3 regions of the Nonomuraea sp. NBC_00507 genome follow, and region 2 is predicted to be linked to each of the others. Evidence: riboswitches for the same ligand, from Rfam matches in the RefSeq annotation. Region 2 holds a riboswitch; each other region holds the start of a gene.
The links. Region 2 has a riboswitch for cyclic di-AMP ahead of OHA25_RS40940 (CHAP domain-containing protein). Riboswitches for the same ligand answer to the same signal wherever they lie in the genome.

Region 1 (10,217 bases), 4.8 Mb from region 2:
CGATAGTTGATCAGATCCCAGAAGGAGCGATAGCGCTCGGCGCCGGGTAGCCAATGAGCCAAGTACCACGCCTCCCATTCGCCGTCAGGCGCCTTGATGTGAGGGTTGAGGAGAAAGTGCCCCTCGTCTTCCGCACCGATCAGCAGAGTGTCCACTACGTACTCGGTCCTGAAATGGAGGGAGCAGTCTTGGCCCTCACCGTAGATGAAGTACTCCTCATCGGGCACTGTTGGCAGAGGGCGAGAAAAACGCGGATCGTCGTCGAACCATCCGGTGGCGTAAGTCGACTCGATATCGCGAAACCAGCCGATTCTCACCAAGGGTGAGAGGAAGTCTTGGCTCTCCTCATTCTCTTCCTCCATAAGGATCCAGCCGTTGGAGACCTGGAGGAACTGCCGGTAGCTGGGAGGCAGACGCGTTCCAAGCCGCTCCTCGTGCGCCAGGATTTCGGCCTCGCTCGCTCCTGGCATCCCCAGTTGGAGCTGTCCATCGGCTGAGTCGTCACTGGCACGCTTGGTGTACCTCACGTCCTCAGCACGGAGGACCTCAATCCAGGGATACAGGGGTTTGTCGGCTGGATTCATGGCGGTGACCTTAGCCGCTGCGGCCGACATTTCACCCGATGTATGCAGGCCGGCTCCGGGGATTGACACTCGATCGCGAAGCCGGCCTCACATAGGAACGCGGCCATCGTCGGCGCATCGAGACATCGCAGACTCATACGATCGACGCGCAGGACGGTGCCGTCCTGATCGTCTCTGTGAACGGCTCCCGTCTACGCCGCCACGCTAGGGCGCCCCGCTCCCCATGCCCTCCAGACGCGCCGCCGCCGCAGGACGTCCCGTCTCCCGCGCCAAGGCACTCCACTACGGCCTTCGTCTGAACAACCCAGCTGGCGCACAGGCCTGGCCATGGACGACCAGCCTCCGGAACAATCACCGATCGGTCTAGGTGGCAAAAGGGGTTTGGATGCCGAAATCGGGCAGACAGGCTCCGGAAAGCTCCCGGAAAGATCTCTTCCTGCGGGCGACCATCCCGCTGTGTACCCTTTGCGGCGTTCACATCCGGTCGTTCAGACCCGCAAGAAGTGAGGCCCCCCATGAAGAAGTCCCTCAAATTCGCCGGCACGCTCGGCGCAGCCCTCGCGCTGACGGGCGCCCTGCAGTCCCCGGCCGCCGCCGCCTCGTGGACCTCGACCCAGCCGACCTGGGGCACCGCCAAGTGTTCGAGCGGGGCCAACCTGACCGACTCCAACCACAGGATCTTCACCTGCATCATGTACGGCGGCGGCAAGGTGCAGGCCTACGCCATGGTCATGAACAGCAGCAGCGGTGACCGCTACCTTCCGAAAACCGAAACGATGATAAATTTTGGGGGAGTTGGGATCAACCCCAGCACATGCGCGGCCTCCGGAATGCCCAAGCAAAGCACGCGGTGGTGCCTCGCCGTAAAGATGGACGGCCCTTCCGGCGGCTGCTCCAACCTTAATGCCCATTCGCGCTACTACTGGTACGCCGACAAGACCCAGAACTCGCCGGTCTGCGGCTGACGTTCAGGAACGCTCGAGGCCACGGCACTCCTGGACAGAGGGGCGCCACGGCGCTTGGTGATGGCCCGCACGAGGGCGACATGTCGATCAATGCTGGTCGGGGTCACCCCTGGCCTCGTCAATTGCCGTCCGGCTGGGCGAGCAGCCCTTACGGCCGGCGTGAGCCCATCACCTCTATCCCCGTTGAACCCGAGGTGGTGGTGGAGGCGCTGGCCGACGTCTCGATGGAGCACTCTCGGTCGGCCCCGGGCTCACCCCGTTGACCCGGATGCCCCGGTCCTTCAGCTCATAAGTCAGCCCGCGGGAAAAGGACAGCAGGCCCGCCTTGGCGGCACCGTAGACCGCCAAGACATAAAATGACAAATCGATTAGGGTCGCGCCAGAATGCGGAGCCGTCCAGCGTCTACCGCAACTGGAGGACTTTCCTATGCGCCGACCCCTTGGGTTACTCGCCGCAGCCGCTGCCCTGGCCACGATCGCCGCGCCCGTGAGCACGGCGCAGGCTGTCACGGCGTCCCCGGCTTCCGGAGTCGGCCGGTCCGGCTCGCTCAGCCTGTTCGGGTCGGCCACCACGGCGTCCGTATCCGGCGCCGCCAGAGTGGGAACGGCGCGGGAGAACATGGTCGTGCGGCTGGTCAATGCCCGGCGGGCGAAGAAGGGATGCCGGGCGCTCAAGCACCATCCGCAACTCCACCGGGCCGCCCGCGGGCACTCGGCTGACATGGCGGAGTACAACTACTTCTCGAGCACCTCCCGCGACGGCCGATCCTTCACGGACCGCATCAAGGAGGCCGGCTTTACCGGCGGCACCAGCCTGGCGGAGAACATCGCCAAGGGCCAGCGCACCCCGGCCGCGGTCGTGCAGTCCTGGATGGGCTACTCCGGAACCAAGGCCACCATCATGAACTGCAAGTTCACCTTCATCGGGGTCGGCGCGGTCGAGGGCTCCGATGACGCGATCTACTGGACCCAGGTCTTCGCCGCCAAGTGACCCGCTTCGTGGTGAGCGCCCCGTACGCGCCCCACGCGGCCGGCGCCGCGCCGGGCAGCGGCGAGCACATCAGGTCGGCAGCACGGGCGGTCATATCGTCAACCAGCGGATAGCGAACGTGCCAACCGCGTGGTCATCCAGAGCAGGCTGGTCGTCCTAGTGCGCTGGCGGACCCGCGGATCGTGTTTGCTCCGAAAGCCGGTTCGTACAGCAGCAAGAGTCAGATCTGGAGTAACACTCGCGCCGGTCTGCGGTGGCTGATCAAACATCCTCGCTTGCGAATGATCGTGAGCTTGGGCGCCGTGTTCGCGGCGATGGACAGCGCCTGGTTCGCCGTGCTCATGCTCTACGTGCCTCAGGTCCTCGGTCTACCGGCTTGGGGCTACGGCGTGTTGCTGGGCATCGGCGCCGTTGGGGGGCTCGCCGGAGGGTTCTTCGCGACACGGGTCACGCGAATGGTCGGACCCGCGGCAGCTCTGGCTGGTGCCTCGGTTGCGCCGCGATTAGGCCGCCATGGGCCGTCTGCGGGCAGGCGAGGCCGCGGGTCGTCGCATCCGCTGCTCCGACGTCGCGCTTCTCACCATGGGGGCGCGTCACCGCATCGGACGACAGATCACTCTGTAGGAGCGCCCCCACAACCTGATGTCACTTCTCCGTGCTTCCATGGTCGTGAAAGCACGGAGAAAGTGCCGTGACGACTGTGCAGAAGTGGACCGGCCTTTCGGCCCGCTTCACGTTGAGTTCACGCAAGGCTCAGTGGCCGGAACCTGCAGAACGGGAAGGTGCGGGGGCCACCGTCGTTGTCACAGGGTGGCGGTGAACATCGAGGGCGCGGGGGTCTTGCGCTGCTCGATGGAGAGCCGTACCCCCTTAGGGTCTGGCCGTACGGCGCCCACGAACGACTGCCTGCGCCAGCCGGAGAGGCGTTCCTCCTTGACCACGTCTCCGGTGCGCGGCGCGTGCACCATGTAGCCGGGCCTCGAGATCATCCCCACGTGCCCAAGCCCGTGGAAGAAGACCAGGTCACCTGACTTGAGCTCGTCCCAGGAGATCTTCCTGGAGAACGCGTTGTACTGTTGCGCCGCGGTGCGCGGCAACTCGATGCCAGCGTGCTTGTATGCCCTGAGCATGAGCCCGGAGCAGTCGTAGCCGTTGTCGCTGGCCCCGCCCCAGACGTACGGGATGCCGCGCTTCTTCATGGCGAAGGCGAGGGCGGTCTTCCAGGCGGGAGTCGGCTGGCGCTTCTGCTGGATGCGCTTGACCTGGGGGCCGGTCAGGGTGGTGTGGTCGTCGGTGGCGGCCTGGGCCGGAGCGGCCAGAGTGAGCCCGGCGATGGCTGCCGCCAGGCAGATGGCAATGCGAGACACTGCTGTCCTTCCATGCGGCCTACCGGGTTAGCTGACGGGCTCGGGCCTGGAAGTGGCCCTACGGCGATGCCGATTCGCCCCAGGGGGGAAGGTGGGTCCCCGGCTCCACGCATACGCTGAGTGGATTAGGCGTGACGAACTCTAACGAAACGGTCAAAGAGTTGTAAACCATCTAAAATCGGGCGTGCGGAAAATGAGACAGCTGGACGCGGCGGCGCGGGCCAGGAAGCCGACGCCATCCGCGCGGCCAGGCAGCGCACCCGCCTTCGGCAACCAGGTGTGGAAGGAGGAGTCCGAGCCGCTGCTGCGTCGGCTCGCCACGGAGGTCCACGACGAAGGGGCAGCGGTGATGATCCAGCTGACCCACCTCGGCCATCGCACGAGCAACTACGCCCCTGTCTGCCCGGCGCGCGGCGGAGGGCCGACGGCTTCGGCGACCACGCCGGCCAGAGCGGCTGCGCCTGTTCCTCGAGGCCTACGGCCGGCCCGGCCGCTCCGAGAAGATCATCCGAGAATGCACAGAGGCGCCGACCAGATACGCAGATACGGCCAGGGTCCCGACGAGCTTTACGTCAGGCTGCTCGAACGCGGCATCACCGACGACCTCGACCAGGCCCATTCAGGAGCTGGACGACTCCCCTGCGCCCAGCCCGAGTCAGGCAGTGCTCGCTTCTGACGCGGCATCGGAGGAGGCGCGAGCTCGGACGAGGAAACCGGCGACGGCCGCGGTGAAGAACATCAGGACGCCGTACGTCGCGGCGGGCACCGCCATCTGGGTGTTGTTCAGCAGCGCCGGGCTGAGCGCAACGGTGATCGCGAGGGTCGCGTTGTGAATGCCGATCTCCATGCACGACGCGATGGCCTGGCGGCGGCCCACTCCGGCCAGGCGGGGCGCCCAGTATCCGACGGCCAAGCTGATCACGCTGAACAGGACCGTGATGGCGCCCACGGAGCGGATGTAGCCTGCGATGTTGTCCAGCTCCTGCAACAACGCGCCGAGGATGACCAGGACCAGGATGACGGCAGAAGCGATCTTCACGGGGGATTCCATACGGTCCGCGAACCGAGGCCTGAACGAACGCACCGCCATGCCGACCGCCACGGGGACGAGCACCAGTGCGATCACCTGCACCGTCTTGTCGAGCTGGAGGCCCAGCGTGCCGGCATCGCCGAAGTAGCTCAGGGACAGGTTGGTCACCAGAGGCAGCGTCACGACGGCCAGCACCGAGTTGATCGCGGTGAGCGTCACGTTCAGCGCGACGTCGCCGCCGAACAGGTGGCTGTAGAGGTTAGCGGTCGTGCCGCCAGGCGAGGCGGCCAGGAGCATCATGCCGACGGCGAGTGCGGGTGGCAGGCCGAAAGCGAGGACGAGGCCGAGGCACACGGCGGGTAAGAGGACGACCTGGCAGGTCAGCGCCACGACGGCGGCCTTGGGGTACGCGACCACACGTCGGAAGTCGGCGATCGTCAGGCTCAGGCCGAGCCCCAGCATGATGATCATCAGAGCGAGGGGAAGCAATACGCTGGCAAGGGCCATGGGCCGGAGTCCTTTCCGTGCCGGAAGAGCCCATGACCACCGAGCGCGTGGCCTGCGGCGCCCTCCTTGATCGAAGCCGGATACAGACCCCACAATGTGGGATCACCGGGCCGATGTGAAGGGCCCAGCAGCTTCCGGCCAGGCCGTCACACACTGGCGGAGGTCATGGAACCCGACCGGCGGAAGGATGGCTCACGCCTGCCGGGTCTAACACCGCGGCGCGCGAGCTGACCGCCGAGCTGTGCGGCCGGTACGCGGCCGACGTCGGCAACCTGCCGTCGCCCCGGCCCGCGAGCTCCGCTCGGCAGGCGTCGCGGTCACCCTCGTGGTACACGAACACAAACGGCTCGGCCCCGGCCTCGACCTTGGCCGCCCTGGCCGAGCAGCTGCGCGCCGCCGGCATCGGCCTGGGGTTCCTCACCGGCGAGCTACAGGGCTCCGACGACCCCTCGGGCGTGATGTGGACGTGCGCCGGTCCAGCCGAGGGACGGCCAGAAGCGGCCACCAGTCGGTCATGTTCGTAATCTCGGAGCGGATCTGGACTCAGGGTATCTCCCGCGAACCAAGACGTCGGGGTGGAGGGGATCAGGAGCCGCGGGGGTCGGGGAAACCGATCCAGCGCAGCAGGATCATCCGGGCGTCCGCGGGTGCGGTGTCGCGATCGGTGCCGAAGCGGTGCACCAGTTTGAGGTACTCCTCGTGGAATTCCTTGAGCTGTGCCTTGGTCATGAAGGTGCTGGCGCGGGAGCCCTGCTGCCAGTCGCCGTCCTCGTCCCGGTTGTGGGCGAAGGCCGACAGCAGCCGTAGGTCCTCGGCCAGTTTGGAGTCGCCCAGTCGCTCGGCGAGGTCTTGTTCGGCGTCGGTCAGTTCATCGCGGGTGGGCATCCGCCGGTCGGCTTTGACGACGTCCCACCAGCGTTCCCGCCCTTTGGCGCGGTCGCGCAGCTCGGTCACGAAACCGGTGTCGGACAACATCCGCAGGTGGTAGCTGGTTGTCCCGGTGTTCTGGCCCATGGCTTTGGCCAGCGTGGTAGAGGTGGCCGGGCCGTGATTGGCGAGGTGGCGGAGGATCTCTCGCCGCAGTGGGCTGGCGAGCGCCTTCATCGCCGCCGGGGTGTGCATGACCGGTTCCGTTGACATGTGACCAGCTTAGCCGTGCCGAGATAATTATGCAGAAGGACTCATGCAGAGAAAAACTTGCAGAAAAAATTCTGTAAAGCTAGGGTCGGCGACCATGAACTGGAAACGAATCGCCGGGCTGTCCTTCGTCACCGCTCCACTGTTGGTCCTCGCCGGCTGGGCTTTGATGCGCCTGGGCGGTACCGGTGGCCAGGAACCCGGCTGGACCCTGGCCCACATCGCCTGGGTCTTCAACACCGTCATGTACGCGGTCGTCTGCGTCGAGCTGTATCGACGTACCAAGAACACCACCTCGGGAGGGCGGATACTGGCCACCGGCTCGCTGATCGTCGGTGTCATCGGCGCGGGCTGCCTGCTCATCCAGATGGTGATCGATCTGGTGGTGGGCTTCTCCACCGACAACCGCACCGACATGCGGGCCTTGAGCGGCCAGATCCACGACCTGCCCGGGGTGCAGGTGGCCATCTACGACGTCGGGCCGGTGCTGCTGTTCCTGGCGCTGATCGTGCAGGCGATACACCTCGCGACGCAGGGCAGGGCCACCGCACTGTTCGCGATCCTGGTGACGGTGGCGGTTCTGGTCAACGGCGCCGAGCTGCTGGTGGAGATCCCGTTGCGGCTGGCCCAGGCCGGATCGGCGCTGATCCTGTGGCTGGCCTTCCTGCCGGTAGGACGTGAACTGTTGCGCCGCAGCCCATCCGGCTCGACCCAGGCGGCGACGACGACCTGGCAAACTCTCGCCGGGTGGTCGCTCATCCTGGCACCGGTGGCGCAGATCGGCGGCTGGACCTTAATGAGGCTCGGCGGCAACGAAGGAGTCGAGCCATGGACGACGATCGCGCATTCGGTGTGGCTCATCGGCTTCGTACTTCTGGCCGTCGCTTGCGTCGAACTTTATCGCCGGGTCCGAAGCCGCGGCGCCGGACAGCTCCTCGCCAGGGCGAGTCTGGCGGTGGCACTGATCAGCGTCGCCGCCTCGATCGCCGAGATGCTCGTCGACCTGTACGTCCTCTTCGCCACCGACAATCACGCGCAGTTGAAGGCCCTGGACCAGCAGATCCGAAGCATCCCGGGAGCCGAGTCGATCCTGTATGGATTCGGCACCCAGCTTGTCTACCTTGGGCTCCTGGTCCTGATCATTCACCTGGCCGTCCTGAAGCGAATCAGAGCTACGACCCTGATACTCGTCCTGGCCACCCTGGCCCTGTTCATCAGCTACGAAGTGCTGGACGGACCCGGCCGCCAGGCCCTCATGCCGTTCGCGGTCCTGTGCATGTGGCTGGCCCTGGCGCCCCTGGGATGGCGACTGCTGAAGCCGGCGGCCCAGGCAGCCGACGCGATCACGCCGTAGCGGTTCGCGGCCTGATGGTCCCGATCATGTACCGAAACCCCGGCAGGTCGCTGGGTCGGAACCTTCAGTCGATCGACCCGACGATGGGCTCCGCCGCGTAGTGAGTCGGTGTCAGGGTGACCCCAGTGGCCCGTGTAGCCAGCGCAATGGCGAGAGCGGTGGAAGTCCGCGTGTCGGCCTCTCCGTCCAGCGGCATGTCCAGCTCTCGCATATGGGCCAGCAGGCGGTCAACTCGAGGGCGTCAACGTGGACCGGATTCAACCGCTAATCGGCATTGCACAACGACCACTGGAACAGCCCAGCGACTGATCACGGCGGTCAGGCTTGCGCCATGGATCTCGACTTGATGGCTTGCTACTCAGAGCAGGACCGTGGTGGGCTCTCGCTGTGAGGCACGATCGCTACCCTGGCCAGCTCGCTCTCCCCCTCAGCTTCCCGCATCGCCGCTTCCGGTTATGGAGCTACGTACCCTCGCACAGCGAGCTCGTACTTCGGACGGAGTTCGAACAGGACACGCCCCACATCGAACTGCTCCTCAAATCCGTCCGCCAGATCGACCTTCCGGTGACCATGAACGATGGTCTCGTCGTCGCTATTGACGACTCTCCAAGCGGTGGATCGGAAGCTGTGACCTTCCTGTTCAGCAATGATCATTTCTCCGGCAAGGTCGTCGCCGGCCACCTCTTCCTGCGCCAAGAACAGCGATCACGATACAGTCCCTTCTCGCTCTTCCACGGAAACCTGCGGAGTGAGTTCACGCGTTAATACGCGCACCTCACCCAGCCACCTACGGGCCAGGGGGCTGGAGGGCCACACCACACCGCTCGGCGCCCTGATCGAGCACGGGTCAGGAGCCGTGCTGACGCGCCGCGTGCTGGCCCGCATCAGCCAGACCAAGCAAGGAAACCCCGCGGCCGCGAACACCTCCAACCGCAAGCGCATGGTCCTGAACAACGCCATGGAGTACGCCCAGGAGATCGGCGAACTGTCGTCGAACCCACTCAAGGCGGTGAAGTGGGCCAAGCAGCGCACCCTTACGACGGTGGACCCGCGCGTCGTCATCAACATCAGCCAGGCTCGCCGCTTCCTCAAGGCAGTGGAGAATCACAGCGGGCGAGGCAGGCGCATGAAGGCGTTCTTCGGATGCATGTACTTCGCCGCGCTCAGGCCCGAAGAGGTCGTGGACCTGCGAGAGGAACACCTCGTCAGCCTTCCTGTGGACGACTGGGGAGAGATGCGGCTGACCAACGCCGAGCCGCGCTCAGGCAGTCGTTGGACAAACAGCGGCAAGATCCGGGAACGTCGGGAACTCAAGCACCGAGTCGTAGGCGAGATACGGTGAGTGCCCATCCACCCCGAGCTGTCCAACATGCTGATCGAGAACCTCAAGGAATTCGGAGCCGGCCCCGGCGGACGAGTCTTCATCGGCCCCCACGGCGGCCTGATGACCGACCGCGCCTACCTCAAGGTCTTCCACGAAGCCAGAGCACAAGCGTTCGAACCGCCCGAAGCCCGGTCGCAGCTCATGGAGGTCCCGTACGCCCTACGTCATGCCGCCGTCTCCACATGGCTCAACGCCGGCGTGCCAGCGCCCCAGGTGGCCGAATGGGCAGGACACAGCGTTGACGTTCTTCTACGCGTCTACGCCAAATGCATCTACGGACAGCAGAGCGAGGCCATGCGCCGCATCTGGGATGCCACACGGTGAAGTCCTTGCTCCTGCCGGTCCGGCGGGGGGAACCGGCTGGCGCGGCGCAGGAGATCATCGGGCAGGTGTGGGCCTGCATGCGGAGGTAGTCGTCAGCGCGCACCCCGAGATCGTTTTATCGGGGTGTTTCATCCGTCCACCTGTTCGCACCGACCTATGAAACGACGTTCGCCCTGGACACGTCTCGCCGCGAGCGCCGCTTCATAGGTGAACGTCTAAGAAACAGGCGACCCGGCGAGTTCGCATATCCAAAGCGCGCTTGATCGGTGAAGGACGATCAAGCTTGCCTTTCCGCAAGAAAGTCGATCTGCCTGGCGGTTCTGCGCGTGTCCGGGTGGTCGGGGCCGAGGATCCGCTGCCGGGCGGTGAGGACATCGTGGTACTCGGCCTGCGCCCCGGCATAGTTCCCCCCGCGCCTACATCCGGGCGATTTCGTGCCGGGTGGCCAGTGTGGACGGGTGGTCGGGGACGAGGTCCCGCAGCCGGGCGCTGAAGACCTCGCCGTATTCGGCTGCAGCCGCAGCGTAAGATCCCTGGCTTGCCCGGTACCGGGCCGCCATGTGCGCAGCGTCTG
Region 2 (10,217 bases):
CTCGACGACGCACGCCTGCGCGACCTCGTCGCCAGGTCGCCATCGCGCTAGAACGCGGCGACGCCGACGCCCTGATCGGGATGCTGACAGAGGACGTCACCTGGTCCATGCCGCCGCTGCCGACTGGTACTACGGCATCGCGGCCGTCACCGACTTCGCCGTGCGGGTCCCCTGAAACGACGCTGGCGACATCTGTCGACCCGTGCGAACGGCCAGCCCGCCGTGGGTTTGTACCTGTGGGACGACGCTATGTGCTCGCACGTGGGCTGGATGATCACGGTCCTCACCTTGCGCGGCGAGCATCGCCGAGATCACCTCATTCATCGGCGCCGACCTCTTCACGCTGTTCGGGCTGCCGGCCTCGCTGACCAGGAGGTAGATGGGCAGGCTGGGACCGCGACAACCCAGCGCTTCAGGAGGGATGGCCGATCGCGACCGGCGTGATCGAAGGCGCCTGCCGTCATCTGATCGCCGACAGATTCGACCTCTCCGGAGCACGCTGGGGCCTGACCGGAGCCGAGGCGGTGTTAAAACTCCGCGCGCTGACCGCCAATGGGCATCTCGACGATTACTGGAGCTACCACCTCGCCCGGCAACACGATCGTGTCCACCAGACCAGCTACCAGGACGGATATGCCCTCACTGCTTGATCGCTCCGGTCACTGAGAACGAGCTACACCCTTCCGACATTTAATCCCAAATTCGGGCAGGCTAACCACCAGAGGCACGCCTGCATCGGTCAATCACGCGTGAGGTGTGGTCGGGACAAGGTGAACGCGTTCCGCAAGCATCGCCTGAAAGTCCGCGCAACTGGCAAAGTCCTCGTGGTCGCAGTTCAGCGCGCAGTCGATCAGCTCGAGCGACGCCTGCGCCTGAGCGATACGCCGCTCCAGGTCGCCGCGATGGCGGTGGAGGATCTTCCGCCGGACGACCGGGTCAGAGGTGGTGAGCATCGCGCGGAGATCTTCCAAGGCGATGCCTGCTTCCCTGGCTCGCAGGATCACCGCGATGCGGTAGAGATCGTCGCGGCTGTAGCGGCGGCGTTCACCCTCGACACGCATGGGAGCGAGCAGTCCCATCGACTCCCAGTGCCGCAAAACGTGGGGTGCCAGTCCGAAGCGGGCCGCCACTTCGCCGATCGCCATCTCCGGATTTGACCTCATGTCGACATTAAGTCGCATGGTGACGTGTATGTCGAACCACACAGAACTCATCAGGCTGCTCGACACCGCCGACGCCATCCCAGCCGCCGCGATGCTGCGCGCTCGCTCGTACGACCTGCTCAGGCTCCAGCCGGGAGATGTCGCCGTCGACGTGGGCTGCGGCGCAGGCCGGGCGGTGGCCGAGTTGCGCGACAAGGGGATCAAGGCCGTCGGCGTGGACACCAGCGCGGAGATGATCGGGGTTGCCCGTGCGCGCTGGCCCGGCGCGGATTTCCACGTCGGGAACGCTTGCGAGCTTCCCTTCCATGACAGCGAGATCGCCGGCTACCGAGCGGACAAGGTCTACCACGAGATCGCCGAGGCTGCCCGGGCGCTGACGGAGGCCAAACGTGTGCTGGCCCCTGGCGGCCGGATCGTCCTCATCGGGCAGGACTGGGACGCCTTCATCATCGATTCCGATCATCCTGTGCTGACACGGACGATCGTGCATTCCCGTGCCGACCTGACCTCCAATCCACGCGCTGCCCGCGGCTACCGTAATTTGCTGCTGGACGCCGGCTTTCATGAGGTGGAGGTCGAAGTACACGTCGGAGTCTTTACCGACGGGATGATGCTCGGCATGCTGACCGGCATCGCCCAGGCCGCTCACGCAGCCGGAGTCATCACACGCGAGCAATATGAGACCTGGACGGGCGAGCAGACCCGACGTGCCGAGCAGGGCCGGATGTTCCTCGCGCTGCCGCTATTCGTCGCCTCCGCCACACGGGGCGAGGAATAGCCAGGGGGATGCATTCGCGAGCCAGTCGGTCCACGTGATGCGGTGGGCGCGGCTCCTGCGGCTTTGTTTCGGCGTCTCTCGAATGCGCACGGTCGAGCATCCAAGCTAACCGGTCGACGGGTGACTATCGCGCCCCGGCGGTTTGCGGGCCGCGAGCCGCTCAACAATGCCGATCTTGAATCGGTCATGGCGTTCGATGCTGAGGCCTTGCTCTCGTACCGCGTCGATCGGGCGCCGCAGGAAGTGTTCCTCGCCCAAGGGGACCGTGACGAGTTCGAGCAGGCGTTGCACGGCGCGGGCGGGCCAGGCCGAGGCGGCAACGTGATCGGCGAGCAGCAGAAGCCCGCCGGGCCGTAGCACGCGCACCATCTCGATGACCGCTCGGCGATGATCCTGGATGGAGCACAGGGAGAAGGTGCAGACGACGGTGTCGAAGGTGTCGTCGGCGAAGTCGAGCGCCTGCGCGTCGCCTTCACGCAGGTCGGCCTGCAGGCCGAGCTTGGCCGCCCGCTGCCGGGCGCGCTGGAGCATGGCCGGGCTCCATTCGATCGCAGTCAACCGAACGTCCTCGGGATAGTGCGGAAGGTTGAGCCCCGTACCGATGGCCACCTCGAGCACGTCGCCAGCGGCCTGGGAGCAGATCCAGGCGCGGGTGTCGCCGAAGACATGCCGGTCGAAGAATCCCATCTCCTTGTCATAGGAGCGGGCGTGCTTGTCCCAATAGCGACGTAGGCGTTCGGTGCGCTCGTTGGAGGCCATGGGTGGCTTCTACCCTCTCTCGAACGCCTTCCAAGGACGGCACCCGAGCGGGCACCATAACCGCCGTCCTGAGCCGGGCACGTGGCGCGCAGGTGAATGGTGTCGCCGACGCCACCCGTACGCGCCCGTTGATTCGTCTTTCCTGGGCCGGCCGACCTAGCCGGAACCGCAAAGGCGGGGAGAGTCCTACCCCGATGCCGCTACCTGTGGACTGGTCGACAGCCGAGGAATTGCACGCCGGAGGGGACTCTTGACGGTTCAAACGCAACGGGTGGTGCAGGGAGCCGCACCGCGCCCCCTGCACCACCCGTGCTTCCCCGACCATCGCAACTGGCAAGGAGTCTGTTGGCCTTCTTGCGGTCAGGCCGACTTGTATTCGGGGTGGCCGTAGCCGACGACCTGGGACTTGGGCCGGATACGCTGCTCGACCTTGCCGTTCCCGGTGTTGCCCTCGATCGTGGTGATCGTGCCGTCGCCGTTGTCCTTCTTCACCAGGCCCATGTGGTCGATGCCAGTAGTGCTCTTGCCGTTCCAGTCGAAGAAGACCACGGAACCGGGCTTGGCCACGGTGTCCCACCGGTTGTTGGCCTGGAACCACTTGGCCCAGGTGACGGTGTAAGCGTCCCAGCCGACCGTCGGGCGGGCGCCGGCTTTCTCACCCACCCAGGAGACGAACATGGCGCACCACGGGGCGTTGGCGTAGGCCTGCACGCTGCCGCCGTCGCGGGACAGGGTCTCGGCCGCCCGCGGGGAGGACATGTACCAGCTGTGGAACGGCGTGCCGCCGCCGGCAGCGTTCTCCGTCACGCCGATCTGCGACTCGGCGATCTTCAATATGGCGTCGGCGCTCACCTGAGCGGCACCCTTCTGCGGGATTGCCTGGGAGGAGACGACGTTGGATCGCGAGGATTGCGCTGTGGAGTGGTGGTCGGCGGCAAAGGCCGGGCTGCCGGCAAAAGCCGCGCCGGCTGCCACGCTGATCCCGGCGGCGAACAGGGAAAGGCCTGCGGGCTTCAGGGCATGGGGGATGACGTTCTTGGGCATTACTTGGGATTGCTCCTTGCTTCCATGCCGCCTACCGGGTTAGCTGACGGGTTCGGGCGTGGAAGTGCCCTACGGAGCGCACCGGTATGGAGCGCGCCGATTCACCCCAGGGAAATGGGTCCCCGGCTCCGCGAGATCGCGAATTCGGCGGCCGCGGTCACCTTCACGAACATGATGTTCGCGCTGGTGAGACACGGTCTCGGCAATACGGAGGCGTCACACGGCATGAAGTGCTACCAGGCGTACGCCCTAAGTCATTGAAGGTAAGCGAATGGCATAGAAAGATGCAAGCCGGGTTCGAATGAACGCAACAGAATCCCCTACGGCGTAGGCGATTGCGGCAAAATTCTTTACCTACATCCGATCGTAGAAGGGGTTTACTAGGGCACTTTGCGCGCCGTTCAGGACACATCGCGCAGGGCCGGGGACGAGAGTTGTTTCGTAAGGACCGCCACGCCCGCTAAGCCTGCAACGGGTCAATGGGGAGCACGTGACGTGCCCACCAGTGGGACACCTGCGGGACCGGGGCCGCTTCGGTGAGGCCGGGCGCATAGTCGTCGAACGAGAAGTCGTAGACGTATCCGACGATGACGCCTGGACGACGCAGTTCGGCGAGTCGTTGCACTCTGGCCAGCCCGCGTCCACGCTGCATCGGAAGCCCTATGATCGTTGGGTGGCAGCGATGCCGGGGCCTTAACTACTTGCGCAGCCAGCAGGCTTTGCGAGCCTGCCCGCCCATTCGCCGGGCTGCCGGTCGCTGAGGCCGAACATCAAGTAGCGGCCGCCGGGCGGGGTCACGGAGTTCAGCCCGTTGGGGAAGGCGACGGGGCCCTGGTCGTTCCGCTTCACGTGGGGCCATGGGTCCGTCACAGAGCCTGTACGTGCTTTGTACTGCAACACTCGGCTTCGGTCAGGGAGCCGCCTCTAACGTCCCCCGCGGCCATCGTTTCGGTGAGGAGTGGAATGGCTGGGTAGGGAGGCGGACACGCGGCTGCCTCCCCACCCGCTCGTCACGGGCGAGGTGCCCGGCGGTCCCGGCGCGCCTCGAGCTCTTCCGCGCTCACCGGTATGACCACCGGCTGTCCGGGCGCACAGAGCAGCGTGGCGAGGTATACGGTTTCGCCGTCCGAAAGGTTGTTGCCGCCCTGGTAATGGATGACGTCGCCGCCCGGCTCCCAGAACGTCTCCCCGGCCTTGATGACGCGCTCCGGTTCGCCCTCCAGCTCGAAGAGCATCTCGCCCTTGACCACGTACCCGAACCCGGGGCCGGGGTGGCGGTGCGGCGGGTTACCCGGGCTGCCAGGCGGCAGAGTGATCAAGACAGTCGTCGCCTCAGCATTGTCGGGGATCGGTGCGTTCGGGACCGACGCGAGGATCTGCACCGTCGGCGACGGCGGAGTCGTATTGGTGTCTTCCATGCTCATGATGGGAAACCTCACCTTCTCCGGTTGTGTTGGTTCTCTTCAATAAGGACAAGGCAGCACAGGGATCTGTGACAGCCGAATTATGGCCGCCTTGCCCTCGACCCCGGTTCAAGTCAGGGAGCGTGACCGATTTACGGTCATGGAGGTCTGGCCTCCCGAGTTTGGTGCTGCTGGGTTTGCGGTAGCGCGTCCAGCACCCCCCGACCTTGGACGTCGCAGTGAACTCCGGTTTCTCAGCCCAGGTCGAACATCACCGCCCCTCCGGGCCGATCTGCCCGTACAGCAGCGGCTCCCAGAGGTTGCCGCGGTGGTGGACTTCTCGATCTGCTCGTACTGCTTGGCGAGCCTCCGGAGCCCTCCGCCGTCTTGGCGACCGCGCCGAGCCAGACCAACGGCCGAGGCGGGTCTCACAACCCCATTCGAGCGTGCCCCCACAATGGGCGGGACGATCCTGGCAGCGGATGCGACAGCGACTCCTCCCTCGGTTCGAATCCTCGCTGCCGCCAGGTCCTGATCGAGTACGCGCTCATGAGCCCCCGCTCCGCCCAGCCCTCGCGGTGACGCTGACCGCCTGGGGCCCCTAGATGGAGGTGAAGAAGTCGCCGGACCCGCGGGTCGACGATTTCCTCGAGAAGTACGTGCACGGCAAGCGGACTCCCGAACCGGGGCCCCTACACCGCAGGGAAAACGGCATGACCTCAGCCCGACGCGGGAGGCGGTAGCTGTCAGGTTGGCCCTTCCCTGCCCGGCGACTCGGCGGTCCTCAGCCTGGTGGCGTAGAACACCGCCACGGCCTCGCAGTGTGATGAGAATCACGATCGCGCCGTCATGCGACATCTCCGTGGACCCGTTCGGGGGTGTTGGTCCGGATGGCCTGCCGCCTCATCCCTTCAGAAATGGGGGATCCGGAGCATTGGGCCCGCCGCTTTGTGTGGAGTAGGTGTGCAGCGTGTTGAAGCTGTGCTATATGGGAAGTTACGCCCGCGGCGCCGAGCAGCAGTTAGCATTCACGGCATGGTTACGGCCTGGTCACGCTCCGGCTTGCTGCGGGCCCGCATTTCTGCGGGGCCGCTGGGTTTGCTGTGGTTGGCCGCGCTGCTGCTCGGCATCCTGTTCACACATGGACTGAGCGCGGGGGGCGCCAAGGGGCATCTGACGGCCGGTGTGACCGCGCCGGCGTACGCATCCGCCGGGACCCACCAAGGTCACACGAGCGGGGCCGCACACAGTGACGATGTCGCGTATCCGTCGCTCCAGGGCATGGCGGCCGAGGACCGCCACGATGGTGACGGCTCTTCCCATCCGGCTCAGCAATGCGTGTCCGGCCAGCCGCCGCAAGGCCCTGATATGGCCGCGCCTTGTCTGGCCGCGCTGTATTGGGCGCCGGCCACGCACGCCTACGCGGTGGGGAAGTCCGGCCCGTCCCGGCCCGAGTCGGTGGTTCCCTCATCGACGGGTTTAAGAGGTTCGGTAGTTCAGCAGGTCTAGATTCCGGCGCCCGCGACTGGTCGCCGCCTCCTGAGAATCGCCAGTCCTCGGCTCCGACCGGCTGGGTCGGACAAGTGCGGCCAGTTCCCGTCACTCCAGACGCCCGTGCGCCGCGCTGCCGTGCGGGATCTGTCTTCTCCGGTGTCTACCTGGAACTTTGCTGATCTCTGTCAGCCGCTCTGTCCACAACCGTGAGCAGCGGCTGCCAGCTGGAGGAACCATGCCGTTCCACTCCCTTCCTTACCCTCACATCGGCCGCCCCGCTGCCAGTGCTTCGTGGCTGCTCCGGCTGATGATGGCCGTCGTCTTGGGCGGTCTGCTGCTGTGGGCGTTCGCCTGTTCTGCCACGCATGACAGCAACGGTCATACGCATGGCCGGACGCCGGTGTCGGCCGGCCACCTCGCGCTTGCGGCAGAGGCCGTCGAGCCAGAGACGCCCCACGGCCCGCATCCGCACCCCGGCTCTGGGTGCGCGCCGTACGCGGCCAGCCATGTGCTGCTGCAAGCCCGGCCGTTGTTCACGGGCCCGGCCTCCCTGACTGCCTTCGCCGCAGTCGCGGTGGGAGTGACTGCCACCGTGGCTGTCCGGCAGCCAGTCGCGCGTCCCAACGGCACCAGATCCCGGATACGGCGTTACGGCCGAACCAGACTCTCCGACGTCTGTCGGTGGCGGATCTAGACCAGGGCTTTCGCAGCCCCTCGACAGCGGCTGCCGCGTGCTGCCACCAGGGCAGAGGTACATGCCTCGTCCAGGCGGGACCGCACGCGAGATGAGTACCCCGTCACTCCACCACTGAATTGAGCGAAAAGATGCACCCGCAAACCACCACTGACATCACACCTGCCACCCGATCCGCCCTTTCCGGGCTCGTCGGCAACACCCCGGTTCTCCGGATTTCCGAGCCCTTCGCCCCATCTGATCGCGGTTTCTGGGCGAAACTAGAGGGCTTCAACCCCGGCGGGATCAAGGACCGCCCCGGGCTGCACATGGTCGAGCAGGCCCGTGCCCGCGGGGACCTGCGCCCCGGCGGCAGGATCATCGAATCCACCAGCGGTACCCTCGGCCTCGGCCTGGCCCTGGCCGGCATGGTCTTCGGGCACCCGGTCACCCTGGTCACCGACCCAGGGCTCGAACGGTCCATGACTCGGCTGCTGACCGCGTACGGAGCCCAGGTCAACGTCGTCTCCGAACCCCACCCCACCGGCGGCTGGCAGCAGGCCCGCCGCGAACGGGTGGCCCAGCTCATGAAGCAGCACCCCGGCTCGTGGTGCCCCGACCAGTACAACAACCCGGACAACACCACCGCCTACACCCCGCTGGCGCTGGAGCTGGCCTCCGAACTGGACCGCATCGACGTACTGGTGTGCAGCGTAGGCACCGGTGGGCACTCCGCCGGCGTTTCCCGTGTTCTGCAGCACCTCTATCCGGAGATGAAGCTCGTCGGCGTCGATACCATCGGCTCGACCATCTTCGGACAGCCCGCCCGTACCCGGCTGATGCGCGGCCTGGGATCGAGCATCTACCCCCGCAACGTCGCCTACGACCACTTCAGCGAGGTCCACTGGGTCGCACCGGCCGAGGCAGTGTGGACCTGCCGACAACTCGCCGCGTCCCACTACGCCACCGGTGGGTGGAGCGTGGGTGCGGTCGCCCTGGTGGCCGGATGGCTGGCCCGCACCCTGCCTGCGGACACGAAGATCGCAGCGATTTTCCCCGACGGCCCTCAGCGTTACCTGGGCACGGTCTACGACGACGACTACTGCGCCGCCCACGGCCTGCTCGACTCCCCTCCGCCCGTCGAGCCTGAGGTGATCGGCCGCCTGGACGAGAAGGAGGTCACCCGCTGGACCCGGTGCACCACCGTGGTCGACCCGCTCACCCTGGCGGACCACGCGCAGGAATCCGATGAGGCCAGCCTCTGTGCAATGTCCGACACGTCGGACGGCGCCGGCGCCGTTGACGCGGTCGCCGAGGTCGACGCGAAGGAGGCCGGGTGAAGGAGACCATCGCTCAGGTGCGCTCCTACCCGCGTAGCGTCCAGCTGTTGATGGTGAACCAGTTCACCATCAACCTCGGCTTCTACATGCTGATGCCGTACCTGGCCGCCCACCTCTCCGGAACACTCGCGCTGGCCGGCTGGATCGTCGGGCTCATCCTCGGTGTACGCAACTTCAGCCAGCAAGGCATGTTCCTGGTCGGCGGCACCCTGGCCGACCGACTCGGCTACAAGCCGATGATCACCGCCGGGTTGATGCTCCGCATCGTCGGCTTCGCCACCCTCGGGCTCGTCGACTCCGTCCCCGCCCTGCTGGCTGCCTCCGCCGCCACCGGGCTGGCGGGAGCCCTGTTCAACCCAGCCGTCAGGGCCTATCTGGCGGCGGACGCCGGGGAGCGCCGGGTCGAGGCTTTCGCGCTGTTCAACGTCTTCTACCAGGCGGGTATCCTTCTCGGCCCGCTGGTGGGCATGGTGCTGACCGACGTCGACTTCCGCGTCACCTGCCTGGTGTCGGCTGGCATCTTCGCCCTGCTGAGCATCGTGCAGATCCGTGCCCTGCCGGCCCGGCGCGCGGGCGACGCGCAGGCCACCAAGGGAGCCGGCCAGCGGGAACGGGTGCTGTCCCAGTGGCGCGGCATCGTGGCCAACCGGCCGTTCCTGCTGTTCTCGGTAGCCATGATCGGCTTCTACGTGATGCAGTTCCAGGTCTATCTCGCCCTGCCGCTGGAGGTTCAACGGCTCGGCGGAGACGGGGAGTTCGGCACGGCGGCGGTGGCGGTGCTGTTCGCTGTCTCAGGCTTGAGCACGATCTTCTTCCAGACCAAGGTGACCGCCTGGTGCAAGGCCCGGATGGAGCCAGGAAGGGCTCTCACGTGGGGGCTGTTCACCATGGGCGTGGCGTTCGTGCCCCTGCTCGTGCCCACCGTGGTCGCGGTGCCGGACGGCGGGGTGGGGCTGTGGCTGCTGGCGGCGGCGCCGTCGACGCTCTCCGCGTTGCTCCTCGCGGTGGGCGCGATGATCGCCTACCCGTTCGAGATGGACACCATCGTCCGGCTCTCCGGTGACCGACTCGTCGCCACCCACTACGGGCTCTACAACACCATCTGTGGTGTCGGCATCACCCTCGGCAACCTGCTTACTGGCGCGGCCCTGGACGCAGCCCGCGCGGCAGGCGTCTCCGCGCTCCCGTGGATCGCGTTGTTCACGCTAGGCCTGGCCTGTGCCGCCGCTCTGTACGGCCTGCACCGGACCGGGCGCCTGGCGCCGCCGACCGCGCGCACCGCAGAGCCCGAGCCCGTGACCGCCTGACTTGCACCTCCAGCCGACCACGCCCACTTCCGGGAGCGATCGTTGGGTGCGTACGTCGCATCGGCGCCCGCGGACAGAAGCACCGCCGCGTTCGTCCGCTCGTGCCACGGCCACCCGGGCCGGCCCGCCACCGGCCGAGAGACCCTACTCACGCATCACGTCGCCGCGCCCGTACGCGGGCGCGGCAGGTTGCGTTTCATGCCAGCCGCACTCCTCAGCGCCCGCACGACCACATCAAATCTTCGGCCGCCTCGAA
Region 3 (10,217 bases), 3.2 Mb from region 2:
TGCCCCTGGCCCCGGCGGTGAGCAGGAACTGCCCCATCGAGGCCGCCATGCCCATCACAACCGTCGATACGTCGTTCGGCACGTATTCCATCATGTCGTAAATCGCCATGCCTGCACTCACCGAGCCCCCCGGCGAGTTGATGTAGAGCGTGATGTCGCGCTCTGGGTCGTCGGCCGCAAGGAGCAGCAGCTCGGCGCAGATGCGGTTGGCGATCTCGTCGTTGACCTCCTGCCCGAGCACGATGATGCGCTCCCTCAGCAGGCGCTGGTAAAGCTGGTCTTCAAGCCGGAAGGCGGAGCCGTTCTCACGGCCTCGAGACTCAGGCTGATAGAAGGTCGGCGGGCTGGTCACAGCGTCACCTTCCGATGCGTCGTAATCGATTGGCTTTGCTTGTGACCTTAACGCGCGCCGCCCACAGGTCATGCCCGGTCCCCCGTACTGTTCGCTGACGGCGCATGTTCGGGGCCTTGCGCCCGGGTGTCCGGGCCATCCAGCCGGAGCCCACCCCTGGCAGCCCTCAGACGGCGGTCCTCGCCGACCAGGAGGCGGTGGCCGGTCGAGGAGGGCCTCGCGCCCTTGGCGCTCCTCATGGGCCTTCTGAGCGCCCCCAGCGTCGCCTGGGAGACGTCCCGTAGCCACGACGACCTGTCGACGGCAGGCCGACCGCGCCGGCGGCGTCCCCGCAGCGCGACGGCCTCGCCTGGCGGCCGGGCCGTCCCTGGCAGCCACGGTGCCCGCGGGTCGTGTGCGGGCGCGGAAGGGGCGGAAGCATCGCCCGCAGCGGTGGCGGGGGCGCGGGAAAGGGCGGAAGCATCCCCCGTAGCGGTGGCGGGGGGCGCCGGAACGTCGAAGCCCCCGGACCGATTCGATCCAGGGGCTTCGTGTTGCCCAGCGAAGGGCGGGAGCTTACGCCTCGGGCTTGTCCTCGGCCTCGGCCTCTTCCTGAGCAGGCTCTTCACCGTTGATCTCGGTGTAGATCGCCTTGAGGTCGACGTCGTTGCCCTCGGTGTCCACGATCTTGGCGGCGTCGCCGATCACGGACTTGGCCTTGTCGCGGACGATCTCGACCATGGCCAGCGTGAGCTGGTCGTTGTCGGCCAGGTGCTTGGCCAGCTCGTTGGGCTGGACGCCCATCTCCATGGCGCGGCGCACCACGAAGTTGGTCAGCTCCTGCTCGGAGACGCCCAGCTCCTCAGCCTTGACGATCTTGTCGAGCACGAAGCCGACCTTGAGCGCGCGGGCGGAGTTCTTCTCGAACTCGTCGAAGCGCTCCTCTTCCGTCGTCTGGTAGAGGCGGAAGAAGGCGTCGCGGCTCAGGCCGCTCTCGGCCACCTGGTGGTCGAGGTTGTGCTTGCGGGCGTCGACCTCGGCCTTGAGCGCGCTGTCCGGCAGCGGGATGTCGATCTGCTCGAGCAGCGCGTCGAGCGACTTCTCCCGGGCCTGCACGACCTGGTCGATGAGCTTGTTGCGGCGGGCCTGCTCGCGGATGCTGGCCTTGAGCTCGTCGAGCGTGTCGAACTCGCTGGCCAGCTGGGCGAACTCGTCGTCCAGCTCCGGCAGGACCTTCTCCTTGACCGACTTGACGGTGATGATCACGTCGGCTTCCTCGCCGGCGTTCTCGCCTCCGACCAGCTCGGTCTTGAAGCTCTTCTCCTCGCCTGCGGACATGCCCTCGAGCGCGGTGTCGAGGCCCTGCAGCACGGAGCCGGCGCCGACCTCGTAGGAGACCTCGCTGGCCTGCTGCTCCTCGATGTTCGTGCCGTCGATCTCGGCGCGCAGGTCCATGACGACGAAGTCGCCATTGGCGGCCGGGCGCTCGACGCCGGTCAGCGTCGCGAAGCGCTGGCGCAGCGCGTCGAGCTGCGTGTCGACGTCCTCGTCGGAAACCTCGGCGGAGTCGACCGTGATCTCGATGCCGGCGTAGTCGGGCACCTCGAAGTTGGGCCGGATGTCGACCTCGGCGGTGAACTCGATCTGCTCACCGTCTTCGATCTTCGTGACCTCGATGTCGGGCTGGCTGACGGGGAAGACGTCGACCTCGTCGACGGCCTGGCCGTACAGCTTGGGCACCGCGTCGTTGAGGGTCTCCTCCAGCACTACCGCCCGGCCGAAGCGCTGCTCGATGATGCGGGCCGGAACCTTGCCAGGCCGGAACCCGGGGACGCGCACCTGCTGCGCGACCTTCTTGTATGCCGCATCCATGCTCGGGCGCAGCTCGTCGAACGGCACCTCGACAGTGAGCTTGACCCGCGTGGGGCTGAGCTCCTCGACAGCGGTCTTCACGGAATGGTCTCCTTGATCAAGCTACGAGTGATCGCGGGCGCGTCCATCGGTACGGCCCACGCGCCGCGCCCACATGTGCGGTGTTGGGGCATGCTCTGCCACGGCCGCATCCAACGCCGATGGTCCAGTCTAGGGCAGATGCACACCCAACAACGACGCCCGCCGCCGTCAGAACTCCTCCGAGATCGTCCGCAGTAGCTCGATCGTCTCATCGGGGGTGGTGCTCACGGCACACAGCCGCTCCATCACCTCGGTGTATCGGTCCACATCCTCACGCTTGTCCAGGTAGAGCGCGCTGGCGAGCTGCTCGACGTACACGACGTCGGGCAGGTCGGGATCGGGGAAGCGCAAGATGCTGAACGCCCCGCCCTCGGCACTGTGACCGCCGAAACTGAACGGCATGATCTGGATCGTGATGTTCTGCTGGCGCATGAGGTCGATGAGGTGCTCCAGCTGGGCCCTCATCACCTCGGTTCCGCCGATCGGCCGCCGGAGCGCGGCCTCGTCGATCACCGCCCAGAAGACCGGCCCGTCCGGCTTGTCCAAGATCCTCTGGCGCTCCAGCCGGAGATCGACCCTCCTGGCGATCTCCTCAGCCCCAATGCCCGCCGCACCGGCGGTCACCACAGCCCTTGCGTACTCTTTGGTCTGCAACAGTCCCGGCACGAACTGGACTTCGTAGGTCCTGATCCTGGCGGCCGCCTCTTCGAGGCCGACGTACGCCTGGAACCACGTGGGCAGGACATCGTTGAACCGGTGCCACCAACCCGGCTCGTTGGCGGTGGCGACCAGGTCGAGCACGGCGGAGCGGGCCTGCTGGTCCACGACCCCGTACAGAGTCAGCAGGTCGGCCACGTCGCGTTCTTTGAACCCCACTCGGCCCAGCTCCATGCGGCTGATCTTGGATTCCGAGCCACGGATGAGGTGGCCGGCCTCCTCACGAGTGACGTTCTTCGCTTCCCTGAGCTTGCGCAGCTGGGAGCCCAGGAGGATGCGCAGCGCCGTCGGCCCGGAACCCGGCTGGTTCTGCGTCACTTTGCCTCCTATCAAGGTCCGCACACACAGTGACACCACATCGCCTTGAATGACAAGGTCTCAACCTCGTGTCCGATTCCGGGATCTATGCCCAAAAACGGTGTTTGCTATTGCACATTGCAGCTGCACGTGCATTTGGGTCTTGCAGCCGCAGCGGTCGTGACCCATGATGGCTTAGTGCATATTGGGCCAAACATGCACTAACCAAGGCTGAACGGGGAGGTATCGGCGGCATGGTGGAGGATCCTCTGGCCACTGCCGATTGCCTGCAGATCACCCGCGAAGTGGGCTTCGACCATCTGCTCTCGGGCGGCGGCAAGCCGTACACCACCGCGTGCCCGTTGCCCTTTCAGGCCGACTCTGTGAAGACCGCCAGGGACGTGACCCGCTCCACACTGCAGGGCTGGGGACTGCACGACCTGAGCGACGACGCCGCGCTCGTGGTGTCGGAGCTGGTGACCAACGCCGTCAGGTACGCGATGTACGCGGCCGGGCGGCGGGAGATCGAGCTGCTGCTCATGCGGGTCGCGCCGCACGTGCTGCTCGCGGTGGCCGACCCCAGCGACGAGGTGCCGCGGCCCAAGGAGCCGGATTTCATCTCCGAGAACGGGCGCGGCCTTTACATCGTCGAAACGTACAGCCAGTGCTGGGGCTGGGACCCCCTGGCTCGCGGCGGCAAGGCCGTCTGGGCGCTGTTCCGCACGGAATCCTGACCCAACCTTTAGATCACCTGGTACGACGTCTCCGCGTTCTCTCTCGTGACCAGAGTGCTAAATTGGTCATCGGTCAACAGTCACGAGGAGGCCTTTGTGGATGCCGAGCACCGCGGGCGGGCTGACCGGATCCTCGACGCGGCCAAGGAGCTGCTGCTGCGCTGGGGATACCGGCGAGTGACGATCGACGAGATCGCCAAACGCGCCGGGGTGGGCAAGGGCACGATCTACCTGCACTGGCGTACCCGCGAGCAGTTGTTCTTCGCGGTCGGCGCCAGGGAGGCGGTGGCCATGCTGGAGGCGGTCGTCGCGGGCATGCGGGCGGATCCCGACGAGATCGCGCTGCACCGGTACATGCGCCGGTTCTTCCTGGAGGCGATGCGGCGGCCGGTGCTGCGGGCGATCTTCACCAGGGACGCCGAGATGCTCGACAAGTTCCTCGCCAGCCCGGCCAGGAAACCGCTCGAGGGCGCCAAGCTGCTCGCCTCGCGGGACTACCTGGGCGTGCTCGCCCGGCACGGGTTGCTGCGGAAGGGGCTGCGGCCCGAGGACCTGGACTATCCGCTGCCGACGATCGTGTTCGGGTTCTTCGCCGTCGAGCCGCTGCTGCCGGCCGAGGTCACGCTCGGCCTGGAGGAGAAGGCCGGCGTCCTGGCCGACACGTTGCGCAGGACGTTCGAGCCGGAGCCGCTGCCCGACTGCGCGCCGGCGGCCGAGCGGGTGATCGAGATCTTCGAAGGGCTCTCCCGTGACTTCCGTGACGCGGCTTATGGAGGCGGCGATGGGACATGACATCCGTGGGCTGCACCACGTGGGACACGTGGTGCATGACATGGGGCAGGCGCTCGAGCGATACCGGCGGATGGGGTTCGCGCTGCCGGGGCCCGCGTACCCGGTGGTGGGCGAGCCGCCCGAGCCGGTCGGGGTGGGCAATACGCACGCGTACCTCACCGGCGGCTTCCTCGAGCTGGTCACCGTCGCCGGGGCGGGGCGGGTTCCCGGCGACGCGCGGCTGATCCCGCTGCGGGCGCCCGCGGAGCGGCTGCCCGCGCTCAAGGAGGCCGTCCGCGGCACGGCTGCCAACCTGGAAGCGTGCCTGCGGCGCTTCGAGGGTGTGCACATCCTGATGTTCGACGCACTCGGCATCGACGGCGCCGCCGCCCGGCTGACGGCCGGCGGCGTCGGGCACGGCGGGGTGCAGGCGGCCCAGCGGCCGATCGAGACGGCGGACGGGGTGCGGATGGATCCCGTCCGGTGGCTGGAGATCGACGGCTCCGGGCCGGGGCTCGTGCCGGAGGGACGGGTCGGGCTGGCGGAGAACGCCTCCGCGCATGAGGCCGCCGACCATCCCAATGGCGCGGTCGAGCTGGTCGAATGCGTGTTGTGCGTGGCCGACGACGAGCTGGACGAGGCCGAGCGGCGCTATGAGCGTTATGTGGGACGTACGGCATCGCGGGACGGGCTCGTGCGGACGTTCGCGCTCGGCGACGGCGGTGCTCGCATCACTCTGGTCGGCGCGTCCGGGCTGGACGTGCTGTTGCCGGGCGAGAGTGCGGTGGCGCTGCCCGGGTTCGCGGCGTACGCGGTGGCGGTGCGGGACGTCGCGGCCACCGGGCGGTTCCTGGGCGAGGCCGGGATGACGGTCGGTGAGACCGCCGCGGGCGAGATCTTCGTGCCCGCCCGCGAGGCGCTCGGCACCGCGATCGTCTTCCGTCAGGGATGATGGCGGAGCGGCAGGGGACCGTTATTCGCCGGTAACGCCGTCGATACGCTCGCGTAGAAGATCGGCGTGACCGTTGTGGCGGGCGTACTCCTCGATCATGTGGACGAGGATCCAGCGGTGCGTGCAGTCCCGACCGTTGCGGTCGCCGACGGCGTCCAGCGGCGTGGCGGCCGAGATGGCGCGGGCGCGCTCGATCTCGTCCTGCCACGTGGCGAACGCCTCCTCGGCCGAGGCGGTGTCGACGTCGTTGAAGTCGGCGTCGTTGTCGCGGTCCTTGTCCCACAGCTTGGGGATGTCCTCGCCGTTCAGCACGCGGCGGAACCAGGAGCGTTCGACGTGCGCCATGTGCCTGACCAGGCCGAGGAGGGACAGGGTCGAGGGCGGGGCCGAGCGCAGGCGCAACTGCTCGTCCGACAGGCCCGCGCATTTGACGGCGAGGGTGGCGCGGTGCCATTCGAGCCAGTTGTTGAGCACCGTCAGCTCGTCGCCGGTGAGGGGTGGTGGGGTGCGGGAGTCGATCATGAGCCCTGACTTTACCTTCGGCCTGGTGTGCGGCTTTCAGTGCATGGAGATGTGCACGTGGTCGAAGTGGTTCTCGGTGATGCTGCCGCGGTCCGACATTCCGCTCCAGCCCGAGCCGTGGTTGATGCGCTGCTTCCAGATCACGTACTTGATGCCGAGCTTGTCCATGTTCTTGATCGCCCACTCCGCGATCCGGTCGCCCAGCGCGAGGTTCGCGGCCGACGGCATCGAGCCTCCGGTGCTCATCATGAAGTCGCAGGCGCGTCCGAGCGGGTGCTCGCCGCCGGAGCCCGAGCGGAAGCAGCCCACCGTGTACGGCAGCGAGAAGTTCTTGCCCACCTGCTCGCGCATGAGCCGGGTGCGGGGAGTGATGTTGTCGGAGCCGGAGGGAAGCTCGGGAGCCCAGCTGCCGTCGGATTTGCGGCCGGTGCCGTACGGCACGAGGTCCTGGAGCTTCTTCTTGATGTCCTCGATGACGTCCTCGGCCTCGTCACGCTGCTTGTCCACCTGGGCCGCGTCCCCGCGGATCTCGGACGCCAGCGCGGCGGCGTCCTTGGCCGCCTTCTCCTTGTCGTCGCGGGCCTTGGCCACGCCCTGCACGAAGGCCTGCTGTTCGACGGTGAGCTGGTTGAGCACGGCCGCGCTGCCGCCGCTCGCGGGCAGCATGAAACCCGGCACCGGGGGGTTGCCGTTCTGGTAGCGAAGCCGGGCGATCTCGGCGACCCGCTGCTCGGCCGCGGCCAGCGTCTGCTCCGCGGTGGCGAGGCGCTCATTGGCCGTCTTGGCGGCCTGCTGGGCCTTGGCCAGCTCGACGCGCTTGAGGTTGTACTGCTCGATGAGCTTGTCGACCTTGCTGTTGAGCTGCTTGAGCTGGGCGCGGAGCTCGGACTCCGTCGGTTTGGGGGCCGCCGACGCCGAGGTCGCCGGGAAGAAGGCGACGGCGGCGGCGGTGATGAGGCTGATGGCAAGACTCGCGAGGGACGGCGAAGGGAGCGGAGCTCCCGAGCGAATCAGGGCAGCCGCCACGTAGATGTTTCCTCTCCCTCTGCCGGCCGGGTTAGCTGACGGGTTCGGGCATGGGAGATCCCTACCACCGAAGTGGATTCACCCCACGTGCGATGGGTCCCCGGCTCCCGGGCAACTCGCCCGGGATTAGGCGGGCACCGGCCGTTACGGCCGGTGCTTATCGGGATATTAGTGGTAGATCCCGAGTCATGCGACCTTAAGTAGAAATCTATTAGTGATCTACTCGTGATCGAAGCATGCGTGCGGCCTCCTCCGGCAGCACGTCGTTGACGAAGGCCCCCATCGCCGACTCCGACCCCGCCAGATACTTCAGCTTCTCCGGCGCCCGCCTGATGGTGAACAGCTCCAGGTGCAGGTAAGCCAGCTCACGGCCCTTCCGTACCGGCGCCTGGTGCCAGGCCGCGATGTACGGCATCACGACCCCGAACAGCCCGTCGAACGCCTTCAGCACCGACGTGTACAGCGGCGCGAACGCGGCGCGCTCCGCCTCCGTCAGCGCCGCAAGGTCGGGCACCTGCCGGTGCGGGTAGAGGTGCACCTCGAACGGCCAGCGCGCGGCGGCGGGCACGAAAGCCGTCCACAGCTCGTTGGCCGCCACCACCCGCGTGCCGGCGGCGCGCTCGGCGGCCAGCACGTCGGCGAACAGGTTTCCCTTGTAGCGAGAGGCGGCGCCCAGCTGCAGCTTGGTCCGCGGGGTGACGTACGGATAGGCGTAGATCTGGCCGTGCGGGTGCGCGAGCGTGATGCCGATCTCCGAGCCCCGGTTCTCGAAGCAGAAGACCTGCTCCACGCCCTCGATGGCGGACAGTTCGGCCGTGCGGTCGGCCCATGCCTCCATGACCAGCTCGACCTGGGCGTCAGACAACCGGGAGAAGGACGAGGAGTGCTCGGAGGTGAAGCAGACCACCTCACAGCGGCCCACGGCCGGACGGACCTCACTCAGCCCGCCCACTTCCCCATAAGTCCCGATATTTTCGGCAAAAGAGGGGAAGCGGTTCTCGAACACCACCACGTCGTAGTCGTACGCCGGGATCTCCGTCGAGCGCGTCTCCGACGACGGGCACAGCGGGCACTCGGCCGCCGTGCCGGTCGGCTGGTGCGTCCGCGTCTGCCGGTGCCCCGCGATCGCGATCCACTCCTCGGTCAGCGGGTCGTAGCGCAGCTCAGAGGCCACCGGCCGGGGGTCCAGCGACCGCCGGTCGATCGCGCTCCTGTCGGCGTCGTCCCGCCGGTCGAAGTAGATCAGCTCTCGGCCGTCGGCCAGGTTGGTGATGGTGCGCTTCAAAGCGAGCCCTCCGCGATGATCAGTTCCCCGGCCGTTTCGGCCAGATGCGTACGTGCTTCCTCCGGCAGCCCCGGGTCGCTGATGACCACGTCGGCCTCGCTCAGCTCGGCGATGGTGCTGATGCCCACCGTGTTCCACTTGGTGTGGTCGGCCGGGACGACCAGGCGGTTGGCGGCCGCCACCAGCTCCCTGTCGGTCTCGGACTCGAGCAGGTTGGGCGTGGTGAACCCGGCCCGCACGCTCATCCCGTGCACGCCGAGGAAGAGCGTGTCCACGTGCAGGCGGCGGATGGCGGCCACGGCCACCGGGCCCACTAAGGCGTCCGATGGCGTGCGTACGCCGCCGGTCAGCACCACCGTGCGGTCGGCGCGCGGATTGCGGTGGAAAACGTCGGCGACGGGGATGGAGTTCGTGATCACCGTGAGCTCGGGCACACCGATCAGGTGGTGCGCCAGCGCCCAGGTGGTGGTGCCCGCGGACAGCGCCACAGCGGTGCCGGGGCGCACCAGTTGCGCCGCGCAGCGCGCGATGGCCTGCTTCTCCTGCTGCTGGCGGGCGGACTTCGCGGTGAAGCCCGGCTCCTCGGTCGATCCCGGGCCGAGGGCGGTCGCGCCGCCGTGCACCTTTTCCAGCAGGCCCCGCTCGGCCAGCACCTCGAGGTCGCGGCGGATGGTCATGTCGGAGACGCCGAGCTCGCGGACGAGATCGGCCACCCGGACACCGCCGTCGCTGCGTACGCGCTCGAGGATCGCCTGCTGACGCTGCTGTGCGAGCACGCCTCCTCCTTCCAACAGATTCCACCAAATTATGACACGGATTAGTTCGGGGAATGTTAGGTCGGGTGGCGTCGCTTGCCTGGTTGGCGCAGGCGAGAGACGGTGAGGGATCAATGCCGTAGCACCCGATCATCGGAGGCGAGCGTATGGCCAAGCGCGCACGCAAGGGCAAAGCACGCAAGAAGAAGAAGGCTAACCACGGCAAGCGGCCCACCGCACGCTGACCCGGGTGGCCGCCTCTGCCCGGCGGCCACCCGATTTCACCCCGGTAGTTCGGTGAGGGCCTGGTCAATGCGGTCCTGCGGGAGGGTGTAGTCCTCCAGTTGCCCGGCCAGATGACGATCGTAGGCGGCCAGGTCGAAGTGCCCGTGGCCGCAGAGCGCGGTGAGGATGACCTTCTCCTCGCCGCTTTCCTTGCAGCGCAGCGCCTCGGCGATGGTCTCGGCGAGCGCGTGCGTGGGCTCAGGAGCGGGCACGATGCCCTCCGTCCTGGCGAAACGCACGCCGGCCTCGAAGCATTCGCTCTGGGATCGGGTGACGGCCTCGAACAGGCCCAGCTCGTACATGTGCGACAACAGCGGCGACATGCCGTGGTACCGCAGGCCGCCCGCGTGGATCGGGTCAGGCACGAACGAATGCCCCAGCGTGTGCATCTTGAGCAGCGGCGTGAGCCCGGCAGTGTCGCCGAAGTCATAGGCGTAGACGCCGCGGGTGAACGACGGGCAGGCGGCGGGCTCGACCGCACGGAACACGGTCGAGATCCGTCCCGCCAGCTTCTCCCGCAGGAACGGGAAGGTCAGGCCGGCGAAGTTGGAGCCGCCTCCCGTGCAGCCGATGACCAGGTCGGGCATCT

Region 1: linked by a shared signal. The riboswitch ahead of OHA25_RS03215 (C40 family peptidase) and the one ahead of OHA25_RS40940 (CHAP domain-containing protein) in region 2 are both predicted to bind cyclic di-AMP.
Region 3: linked by a shared signal. The riboswitch ahead of OHA25_RS26020 (coiled-coil domain-containing protein) and the one ahead of OHA25_RS40940 (CHAP domain-containing protein) in region 2 are both predicted to bind cyclic di-AMP.

Annotation. Positions count from the first base shown of each region.
Region 1 is NZ_CP107853.1:600,440-610,656, forward strand. It holds gene OHA25_RS03195 (SMI1/KNR4 family protein) at 1-584, opposite strand, end outside; gene OHA25_RS03200 (hypothetical protein) at 1,100-1,549, shown strand; gene OHA25_RS03205 (SDR family oxidoreductase) at 1,724-2,059, opposite strand; gene OHA25_RS03210 (CAP domain-containing protein) at 1,977-2,540, shown strand; gene OHA25_RS61075 (MFS transporter) at 2,723-3,235, shown strand; gene OHA25_RS03215 (C40 family peptidase) at 3,344-3,907, opposite strand; cyclic di-AMP (ydaO/yuaA leader) riboswitch at 3,910-4,049, opposite strand; gene OHA25_RS03220 (hypothetical protein) at 4,101-4,583, shown strand; gene OHA25_RS03225 (bile acid:sodium symporter family protein) at 4,563-5,444, opposite strand; gene OHA25_RS03230 (hypothetical protein) at 5,608-5,847, opposite strand; gene OHA25_RS03235 (ArsR/SmtB family transcription factor) at 6,030-6,584, opposite strand; gene OHA25_RS03240 (hypothetical protein) at 6,679-7,935, shown strand; gene OHA25_RS61080 (hypothetical protein) at 8,000-8,158, opposite strand; gene OHA25_RS03245 (hypothetical protein) at 8,323-8,700, shown strand; gene OHA25_RS03250 (hypothetical protein) at 8,684-9,277, shown strand; gene OHA25_RS03255 (hypothetical protein) at 9,278-9,643, shown strand.
Region 2 is NZ_CP107853.1:8,489,974-8,500,190, forward strand. It holds gene OHA25_RS40915 (sigma factor) at 1-175, shown strand, start outside; partial or broken gene OHA25_RS40920 (ISKra4 family transposase) at 411-650, shown strand; gene OHA25_RS40925 (helix-turn-helix domain-containing protein) at 744-1,145, opposite strand; gene OHA25_RS40930 (methyltransferase domain-containing protein) at 1,192-1,941, shown strand; gene OHA25_RS40935 (class I SAM-dependent methyltransferase) at 2,047-2,700, opposite strand; gene OHA25_RS40940 (CHAP domain-containing protein) at 3,061-3,744, opposite strand; cyclic di-AMP (ydaO/yuaA leader) riboswitch at 3,758-3,904, opposite strand; gene OHA25_RS40945 (hypothetical protein) at 4,205-4,396, opposite strand; gene OHA25_RS40950 (cupin domain-containing protein) at 4,755-5,162, opposite strand; gene OHA25_RS40955 (hypothetical protein) at 6,183-6,656, shown strand; gene OHA25_RS40960 (PLP-dependent cysteine synthase family protein) at 7,467-8,654, shown strand; gene OHA25_RS40965 (MFS transporter) at 8,651-9,961, shown strand.
Region 3 is NZ_CP107853.1:5,334,608-5,344,824, reverse strand. It holds gene OHA25_RS26055 (ClpP family protease) at 1-352, opposite strand, end outside; gene tig (trigger factor) at 908-2,284, opposite strand; gene OHA25_RS26045 (helix-turn-helix domain-containing protein) at 2,453-3,319, opposite strand; gene OHA25_RS26040 (ATP-binding protein) at 3,553-4,032, shown strand; gene OHA25_RS26035 (TetR/AcrR family transcriptional regulator) at 4,129-4,824, shown strand; gene OHA25_RS26030 (VOC family protein) at 4,814-5,755, shown strand; gene OHA25_RS26025 (DinB family protein) at 5,777-6,277, opposite strand; gene OHA25_RS26020 (coiled-coil domain-containing protein) at 6,314-7,303, opposite strand; cyclic di-AMP (ydaO/yuaA leader) riboswitch at 7,310-7,446, opposite strand; gene galT (galactose-1-phosphate uridylyltransferase) at 7,515-8,588, opposite strand; gene OHA25_RS26010 (DeoR/GlpR family DNA-binding transcription regulator) at 8,585-9,364, opposite strand; gene OHA25_RS61495 (50S ribosomal protein bL37) at 9,511-9,588, shown strand; gene OHA25_RS26005 (TrpB-like pyridoxal phosphate-dependent enzyme) at 9,625-10,217, opposite strand, start outside.